DNA from 4 places in the Shewanella sp. AC91-MNA-CIBAN-0169 genome. Region 4 is predicted to be linked to each of the others. Evidence: predicted binding sites of a transcription regulator. Region 4 holds the regulator's gene; each other region holds the start of a gene.
The links. Region 4 encodes sigma-54, which starts transcription at its own class of promoters, with help from an activator protein. Its sites were predicted from a motif close to GTTGGCACGNNNNTNGNNT; they were not measured.
Positions count from the first base shown of each region.

Region 1 (2,209 bases), on a different contig from region 4:
TCTTAACGATAGCTGAAATTGTGGAACATCACTTTTATGAATTGGCGTAAAACTACTCTGATTTTGTAACGCCTTACTGTCAGTGTCACCGATGTCAGCCAGAGTATCTAATCCAAAACTAGTTTGATTTACAGCGGTTGAAGGATCACCGGAGGCGCGTTTTGCCGCTAAGGAATCTAGGACCACCGAAAAATCAGCTTTTGCTAGTACTTTGGCATTATCAGTGTCTAATTGGATGTTGCCATCAATACGAGTTTTATCACCTAAAATGGTCTCAGGGTCAATTGTCATAGCTGATGTAGCTCCAGTTAACGCTGCAGAACTGCTAACGCCAGAAGCAACAGTTTTATCGACTTTAGCGGTTGCTAAACTCTGGTTTGTCGCACTAACTTGGCCTTGAACAGCTACACTTGTGGCAACTGATTTATCAATTTGGCTCTGTTCTTCACTATTAAGCACACTATCAGGCGATTCATTACTGCTAGTCATAACCTGTGCTTGTAAATTGAAGTCACTAAGTAATTTGCTTAAATCTTGATTGTCTAGAGCTTGTAAATCTTGTGCAGATAAATCAGCAAATGCCATTAAGTTGTCGAGTTCTTCTGGACTAAGCTGAGAAAGAACATCTTTAATAGAAGAAACATCAGCTTCAAGCTCAAGAAGATCTACATCTACGGTATTGCTTTTAGGTTCTGTAGAAACTGCTGCGTCAAAATAAACGTCGGATTTATCGACATGCGGCAATTCATTTCCGCCAGAGGAATGACGTTTATTAAATGAATCTGCCATATTAAGTTGAGCAAAAATCAATTCCGCATCAGCATTTTCTTCGGTAGACAACTCGTTTGCTAAGGCAACACTGGTTTTGTCCACTTCAGCATCCATTGACACCTGCGCTGTATTACCACTGCGCCGTATAACAAGATCGGATTCACTCGCCTGATTGAAAGCAGATAAGAATGATGTATTTTCAACATCTTGTACATTCCCCTTCGTACTCACATCGGCAGATTTACTGCTACTGCCAAGTAAGATATTGCTCATCTGCTGCATAATCTACTCCACTCAATCAAACAAGGTTAAGTTATTGGTCATCTAAAAATTGCTCAGTATTCAAACCTTATGCGTCATATAACGGTTTATTTCGCTATATCAATAAGGTCATCATGAAAACCTTATAAATAGGAATTCACTGTCGCTTCGCTGACGATTTTCATTTCAATTATTGATAATAAGCAATTTAAATGCCAATACTCATTAACTGGTTAATTTTTCGGTGGATTAAATAAACAAAAAGAGTAATGAAAAAAGTTAACCGTAAAACGATATTAGGACTAGAGAGTCATTTGGCAGGTAGTGTTATTTAAGATTTCGGCGAAAATATTGCTGCATAGCAAATTCATCCGACATTTTTTGTTCGCGCTTAGCTTCTATCACCATCGCTTTAGTTGCTTTTTGGCTTAATAGCATCTCTACCGCTTTGCGTTTTTGTTGTTTTTCTTGCCAATGAATTTGACGATAACCGACTTGTTTTTCAGCATCTTTAACCGCGGCAACTTGCTGGGTAATAGCGCTATCGACTTGGCGAATAAATTGATGAAATTGATGGTATTGGTTAGCACGTAATGTAGTCCCTGTGTGCCCTTCCATCTGCTTCATATAATCTAAACGATAGTTGTTTAGCGCGTCCAACTGCCCCTGGCGTTTTTGTTTTTCAAATTGCGCAGACTTAAGCTGTAATGCCGCTTGGTCTTCTGCTGCGGTAGCTAACTTCAATACCGTCAGTAGTGGGTCAGTTCGAGTCATTGATATTATCCCTGACACTGTGCGGCAATTTGAGTCAACATGACTCGGCTTTCTTCAAACGTCACCGGGTCTTTAAACCCCTGCCGCAAAAAGGCATTCATTGCAGGTTGTAAGCGTATGGCATTATCAATCCTAGGATCGCTGCCTTGTGAGTAGGCCCCAATTGAAATCAGATCGCGATTTTGCTGATACAGCGAATACATCTGTTTAACTTTACGCATCGCTTCTAAATGTTCTTCACTTATCACCATTGGCGCGACACGGCTAATCGATGCTTCTACATCAATAGCGGGATAATGGCCCGAATCAGCAAGCTGACGAGATAATACAATATGGCCATCTAAAATTGCTCGAGACGCATCGGCGATAGGATCTTGTTGGTCGTCACCTTCGGTTAATACCG
Region 1 is NZ_JBEOPM010000002.1:175,437-177,645, reverse strand. It holds gene AAEY98_RS03235 (flagellar hook-length control protein FliK) at 1-1,053, opposite strand, end outside; gene fliJ (flagellar export protein FliJ) at 1,360-1,806, opposite strand; gene fliI (flagellar protein export ATPase FliI) at 1,812-2,209, opposite strand, start outside.
Region 1: the regulator sigma-54 is predicted to act here: its motif matches at 1,234-1,252, upstream of AAEY98_RS03235 (flagellar hook-length control protein FliK).

Region 2 (2,209 bases), on a different contig from region 4:
AACACGGTCCAAATTAATAAGCCCACAAACAATAATATTTGCCATACGCGTCCTAAATCAATGTACTCATATCCTTGATGTCCGAATAAATAGTTCATGTCTAGGTCAAAGTATTGTTGTACGCCAATCCATTCACCAGCCATAGAGCCCAATACGATAACGACTAACGCGACCCAAAGTACGTTTACCCCTAAGCGTTGATACTTAGGTTCGTATCCTGATAGTGCAGGGGCAATATATAGCCCTGTGCCTAACCATGCTGTGGCAATCCAAAATACTGCGAGTTGAGTATGCCAAGTACGGGTAACAGAATAAGGCAGAATTTCAGCTATTGGGAAACCATAAAACTCTTGGCCTTCAACTGCGTAATGCGCAGTAATTCCGCCAACTAATATTTGCAGTAAAAACAGTCCAATTGCAGTAACAAAATACTTTCCGACAGCTTTTTGAGATGGCGTAGGTTTAGTAAAAAATAATGGATCACCTTTGGCTGGTTCTGGCAATGGTTCCTCTTTGCAGGTGGCGTGATGCCAAGCCAGCATGCCAATACCAAGAAGCAATGTCACTAAGCTTAGTACTGACCAAACAATGTTGTCTGAAGTGGGGACGTTGCCAATTTGTGGATCGTATGGCCAGTTATTGGTGTAAGTATAATCATAACCAGGGCGCTCAGTTACCGCAGCCCACGCTCCCCAAAAGAGGAAGGCATTTAACAATTCACGATGTTCAGCATCAGTGATAGTGCCTTCTTTCATGGCATATTGTTCACGTAATGAACTTAATGCAGGATCATCACCAAATAACGATAAATAGTGCTTAGTCACTTCATTAATTGCCGCAATTCGCGTATTTGACAGCGCGACGTGAGTTTCATCCCCAGTACCTTTGATCACTGTGTTATGGCGAATATCATCTCTTAAGCCTTTTTCTAAACCGGCTTGCTGTTCTGAATCGAGTTCAGTGAAATCGCGGTTATAGCGCTCGTTTGCGGTGATAGACAACCAAGCTTGGGCTTCACGATGTAACCAATCTGCAGTCCAATCTGGTGCCACATAAGAACCATGGCCCCAAATTGATCCTAACTGATGCCCGCCCATTGAACGCCATACAAGTTGACCTTGCTCAATATCATTTTTGGTAAATATGGGTTGGCCACTGGTGTCAGTGAAAGCCGTTGGAATCGGCGGTTTTTCTCGATATATGCCGCTGCCTAAACTGAGTAATACCGTGAAGGAAGCCACTAGCACGATTAGCAGTGCAATGCCGGTGAGTTTATTTTTGCTCATAAGTCCTCTTAGCGCAAAGTCATTTTGATACAGATGACCAGAGCATTACACAAGTCGTGCCAACTTTTTATTGTTATTAAGCTACTGTTATTAATGTTTTTTATTTTTACCTGTCGTTAGGTTACTGTTAAAATGACATCTTTTTATTGGTGTTAAAAAGACTGTTAATGTCAAAGTGACACTTTGTTTTGGTGATACTGATCATCTTTGTCTAAATAACACTCATATTATCTTTTCCGCGTAATGTCATGTGACTAAAGGCCTAATCTTTATTGTTCGTGTAATCAACGCTAGTCATTTTTAGTCACAGTTATCAATAAATTAGTTTCAACGCTATAGAAGTTTTATGGATTAATTAACATCAGTCATTTACTTAGCATGCTAAGTTGTTATAATGCTTAGCACGCTAACTAAATGGCAATTTATTATGTATAAAGAATTAGAGCGATTAAAAGAACTTTCACTTGCTGAGCACTTAGGGCGATTACATCGTTTATGGCGCACCGCTGCAGACGCGGAGCTCGTACCATTAGGGTTAACTCACCCTCGCTGGACTGCGCTGTGGAAGTTACTGCGCTTGGGCGATAACGTGAGCCAAAAGGTGCTTGCCGATGCTTTAGAGATAGAATTGCCCTCTTTAATGCGCACTTTGAGCCAGTTAGAACAGCAAGGATATATACAGCGCCGCTGCTGCGAGAACGATAAGCGAGCACGAATAGTCAGCTTAACTCCTGAAGGCATCGACATGCTTAAGCAGATGGAAAGCCGCATTATGTTGGTTCGTCGAGATTTACTTGCAGGTATTAGCAGCCAAGAATTAAGTGAATTTGAACGTGTCATTAGTCTTATTAGTGATAATGCTCTTGCTGCGCTGCATAAGAACACTGAACAAGACAACAAAATTCCTGAATGAGAAATAACAT
Region 2 is NZ_JBEOPM010000011.1:78,863-81,071, reverse strand. It holds gene AAEY98_RS11285 (nitric-oxide reductase large subunit) at 1-1,286, opposite strand, end outside; gene slyA (transcriptional regulator SlyA) at 1,714-2,199, shown strand; gene AAEY98_RS11275 (HlyD family secretion protein) at 2,208-2,209, shown strand, end outside.
Region 2: the regulator sigma-54 is predicted to act here: its motif matches at 1,332-1,350, upstream of AAEY98_RS11285 (nitric-oxide reductase large subunit).

Region 3 (2,209 bases), on a different contig from region 4:
ACTATTAGAAAATCCTGGTCTAGCGGTAAAAATAACGAATTTAATCGGTACCCCTATTGAGAAAGGGTTAGCGCTTCTACCGGATAACTGGAATAAAAATATCGCTAAAGTGACCGAAAAGTCGCTAATTAAAGCGTCTGAAGCGGCAATCTTTACTATGAAAGATATTCCCGGAGAAGAATCATCTAATCTTTGGCATAAATTAGGCGTAGCTGCTAGTGGTGGTGTGGGTGGTTTCTTTGGCTTGGCTGCAATAGCGGTTGAACTTCCTATTTCGACATCAATAATGTTGCGTTCTATAGCTGATATTGCTCGTAGTGAAGGTGAGTTTATTACTACTCTAGAAACAAAAATGGCTTGTTTAGAGGTGTTCGCACTAGGGGGCGAAAGTGATTTAGATGATGGTAGTGAATCGGGATATTTTGCAGTAAGAGCTGCCCTAGCAAAATCAGTATCTGAAGCCGCTGAGTTTATGGTCAAAAAAGGTATTACCGACGAAGCCGCGCCTATTTTAGTCAAACTTATTACTAAAATCGCTGAAAAATTTGGTGTTCAAGTGACTCAAAAAGCAGCGGCACAAGCTGTACCTGCTATCGGTGCGGCAGGCGGTGCAATAATCAATACTTTGTTTATTGATCACTTTCAAGATATGGCCCGAGGTCATTTTATTGTGCGAAAATTAGAGCGTATATATGGGTATGAAACCGTAAAAAGTGCTTATCAGTCGTTACCTAAAAATGGTAATCAATAACCATAATTCGTGAAATTAACCCGTTTTTATTCGGCTAGTAAATGACAAATGTGCTTTGAATTTTGGCAATAATTTTGATTTGGATTTACTTATTCCATCGGTTAATCCTAGTAGAGGTTCAATAAGCATCGCAGTAGACCATCAATACATGACTTATTAATAATGTATTGATAGGTCATTTGTGAGGCGGTAACGTTTGTTGAATTGATGATATAAAGCATCTATTCTTTATGTACTTAAATGGGACCTCAAGCTAAATTTAAGCCAGAAAAGGATATCAATATGACACTGCACGGACCGGAACAGACCGAAAATACCCAATCGACAATAACCAGTGATTCAAAGTGTGGCGACAAGGTTGAGATGCGTGAAGTACGCGAGAGTCAGCCGACGCAACCAGAGATATCGCTGACAGGATCTGAGCGTGATGCAGTGATTGAACATGGCAGTCTTTCATCGCTTACGGTTTATTCTATTATTTTGCGTGAAGGTCAAGAAGAACTCGATCGGCCGTTGATGTCGTTGTGGTGGTCAGGAATAGCGGCTGGTATCGGCATTTCAGCGTCTGTTTTGGCCGAAGGTATTATCCGCAGCAACATAGGCTCCGATCATCCTTATTTGTCTATCATCGAAAGCCTTGGCTACACTTTTGGTTTTGTCTTAGTCATTCTCGCAAGGCTGCAACTTTTTACTGAGAACACCATCACCGTGGTGCTGCCGCTACTCGCTAACACCACAAAACATCTTCTTGTTTGCACCGCTCGCTTATGGGGAATTGTGTTAGCAGCAAATTTTGTTGGCACGTTTTTCACGGCGGCAATTGTCGTGCACGGTAACATACTGACAGAAGACATCCTTACCGCTATCCTCCAGATATCTCGCCATGTTGCAGAGTTAACGCCTTCAGAGACATTAATGCGCGGCATACCAGCAGGCTTTTTTATTGCCGCACTGGTGTGGATGCTACCCTCGGCCAAAGGGTCTGAAGTGTTGGTCATTATTATGTTTACATGGCTCATTGCTGCTGGAGAATTTACTCACGTTATTGCCGGGTCTAATGAAATATTTAGTTTGGTACTTAATGGTGAAATGAATTTTTTTACTGCGTTGTCGCACCATATCGGCCCTATGTTAGTGGGTAACATCATTGGCGGTACAGGGCTGTTTGCGATGTTAGCTTATGGCCAAGTTCGACAAGAGATGTAGGTTTACGGTTGAAAAAAGCGAGGTTGTTTTAAATCAAAATGGCTGTCATGGTGCGTTTTGTTGTTTGTGAATGATTTATTTGAATGAGGGTAATATGAAGAAATTTTGTTTGGTATTAATGACGCTATTTGCGGTGGTATCACAGGCATTGGCTGCAAGTCCGGTTAAGTATAACAAAGAGTTAGATGGGTTTGATTATCCCTTTGAAGTTAAAACATTTAATGTTAACTCGCAAAATAAAGATTTAAAAAT
Region 3 is NZ_JBEOPM010000021.1:59,969-62,177, reverse strand. It holds gene AAEY98_RS16780 (EcsC family protein) at 1-751, shown strand, start outside; gene AAEY98_RS16775 (formate/nitrite transporter family protein) at 1,034-1,957, shown strand; gene AAEY98_RS16770 (alpha/beta fold hydrolase) at 2,052-2,209, shown strand, end outside.
Region 3: the regulator sigma-54 is predicted to act here: its motif matches at 813-831, upstream of AAEY98_RS16775 (formate/nitrite transporter family protein).

Region 4 (2,209 bases):
CCAGATGAGATATTAAGTAATCAACAAGTTCGAGCTGTGTACTTAGGTGAACAATTCAAGCTATAGTTACTTTACTGGCCTTTTAGTCTAGCTAACTCATTTCATTGAACGATACCTAAACAACGTTAAATGTCATTGATGTTTATGGCAATCTATTACAGTTCGAGATTGTCATTTTTATGGAAAATCATCTAGGGATAAGCGGTAAATGAAAGCGTCACTCCAACTTAAAATGGGTCAACACTTAACCATGACCCCACAATTGCAGCAAGCCATTCGCTTACTGCAATTATCGTCATTGGAGCTACAGCAGGAAATCCAACAAGCATTAGATTCAAATCCATTGCTTGAAATAGAAGATGAGTTTTCTGAAGCAAAAGACTCCTTAAAAGAAAACCGCGACCAAGCGGATACAGACTTTAGTGACAACAGTATTGTTAATGTCGAAAAAGACACTTCCACCGTCGACATAGCAGAATCCATGACCAAAGAAACCATGGATGATTTAGCCATGGATACCACATGGGATGAAGTATACACAGCCTCACCTATGTCAGGTTCAGGCAGTGCAAGCATGCGCGATGACGACATGCCCTTTCAAGGTGAAACCACCGAAGGTCTGTACGAACACTTAGAATGGCAAAAAAATCTCACTCCATTTTCAGACACCGATCTCGCCATTGCCACCGCCATTATTGATGCCATTGATGAACGCGGTTATTTAACCCAAAGTACCGAAGATATTCTCGAAGCCATGGGTGATGAAAATGTGGAACTAGATGAGGTTGAGGCGGTATTAAAACGCGTTCAACACTTTGATCCTGTGGGTGTTGCAGCACGTGATTTAAGCGAATGCCTATTTATTCAATTAGCGCAATACTCTAACGACACACCCCATATCGATAATGCCCGTTTGTTAATTAAAGGCTATTTAGAGTTAATTGCTGGCCGTGATTTCAGATTATTGATGCGTAAAACAAAACTAAAAGAAAATGAGTTACGTGACGCAATCACTCTAATCCAGACACTCAATCCTCGTCCGGGCTTATTAATTACCCCCATGGATGATGAATACGTGATTCCCGATGTCACAGTATTAAAGAAAAATGGCCGTTGGGTAGTAGAGTTAAACCCAGACAACATGCCTAAAATTGGTGTTAATCAGCAATATGCAGCCATGGCTAGAGGCAGTAAAAACCCGTCGGATAGTCAATTTATTCGAGGCCATCTGCAAGAGGCTAAATGGTTTATTAAAAGTATTGAAAGCCGTAATGATACTTTACTTAAAGTGGCAAATTGCATTGTGCAATTTCAGCAAGGCTTTTTTGAATATGGCGAAGAAGCCATGAAGCCTATGGTGCTCAATGATATCGCTGAAGCTGTAGAAATGCATGAATCGACCATTTCACGAGTCACCACACAAAAATATATGCACACCCCTCGAGGCTTATTTGAACTAAAATACTTCTTCTCTAGCCATGTCAGTACTGACGATGGCGGGGAATGCTCATCAACGGCCATTCGTGCTTTTATCAAAAAGCTGGTTGCCGCAGAAAACCAGAAAAAACCACTGAGTGACAGTAAAATGGCTCAGCTTCTGGCAGAACAGGGCATAAACGTTGCTCGTCGTACGATAGCAAAATACCGTGAAGCAATGATGATCCCGCCCTCAAACCAACGTAAGAGTTTATAACCTACTAGGCAATGGAGGATTTTTTATGCAAATAAGTCTGACTGGACGTCATGTCGAAATAACAGAATCTTTACGTGAATACATCCACAGTAAATTTTCAAAGCTTGAACGACACTTCGATCAGATCCATAATGTACACGTTGTGCTCAATGTAGAAAAATTACAACAAAAAGCAGAAGCCAAAATCAACATTAATGGCGCAGAAATTTTTGCAATGTCAGAAAGTACTGATATGTATGCTGCAATAGACGCCCTGATCGATAAACTCGACCGTCAGGTAATTAAACACAAAGAGAAGAATACAAAACACTAACGATGGAACTTTGTACCATTCTGCAGCCGGAATGCACTACCTGTGCCACACCGGGCAGTAAGAAAAAAGTACTGGAACTCATCAGCAATTTAGTCGCTGCCCAGTACCCAACCCTGTCTTCGCAAGAGGTTTTTGAAAGCCTGTTAGCGAGAGAGAAAATGGGTAGCACAGGTATAGGAAATGGCATTGCGATACCTCATGGT
Region 4 is NZ_JBEOPM010000026.1:58,292-60,500, forward strand. It holds gene lptB (LPS export ABC transporter ATP-binding protein) at 1-66, shown strand, start outside; gene AAEY98_RS18445 (RNA polymerase factor sigma-54) at 209-1,693, shown strand; gene hpf (ribosome hibernation promoting factor) at 1,719-2,006, shown strand; gene ptsN (PTS IIA-like nitrogen regulatory protein PtsN) at 2,009-2,209, shown strand, end outside.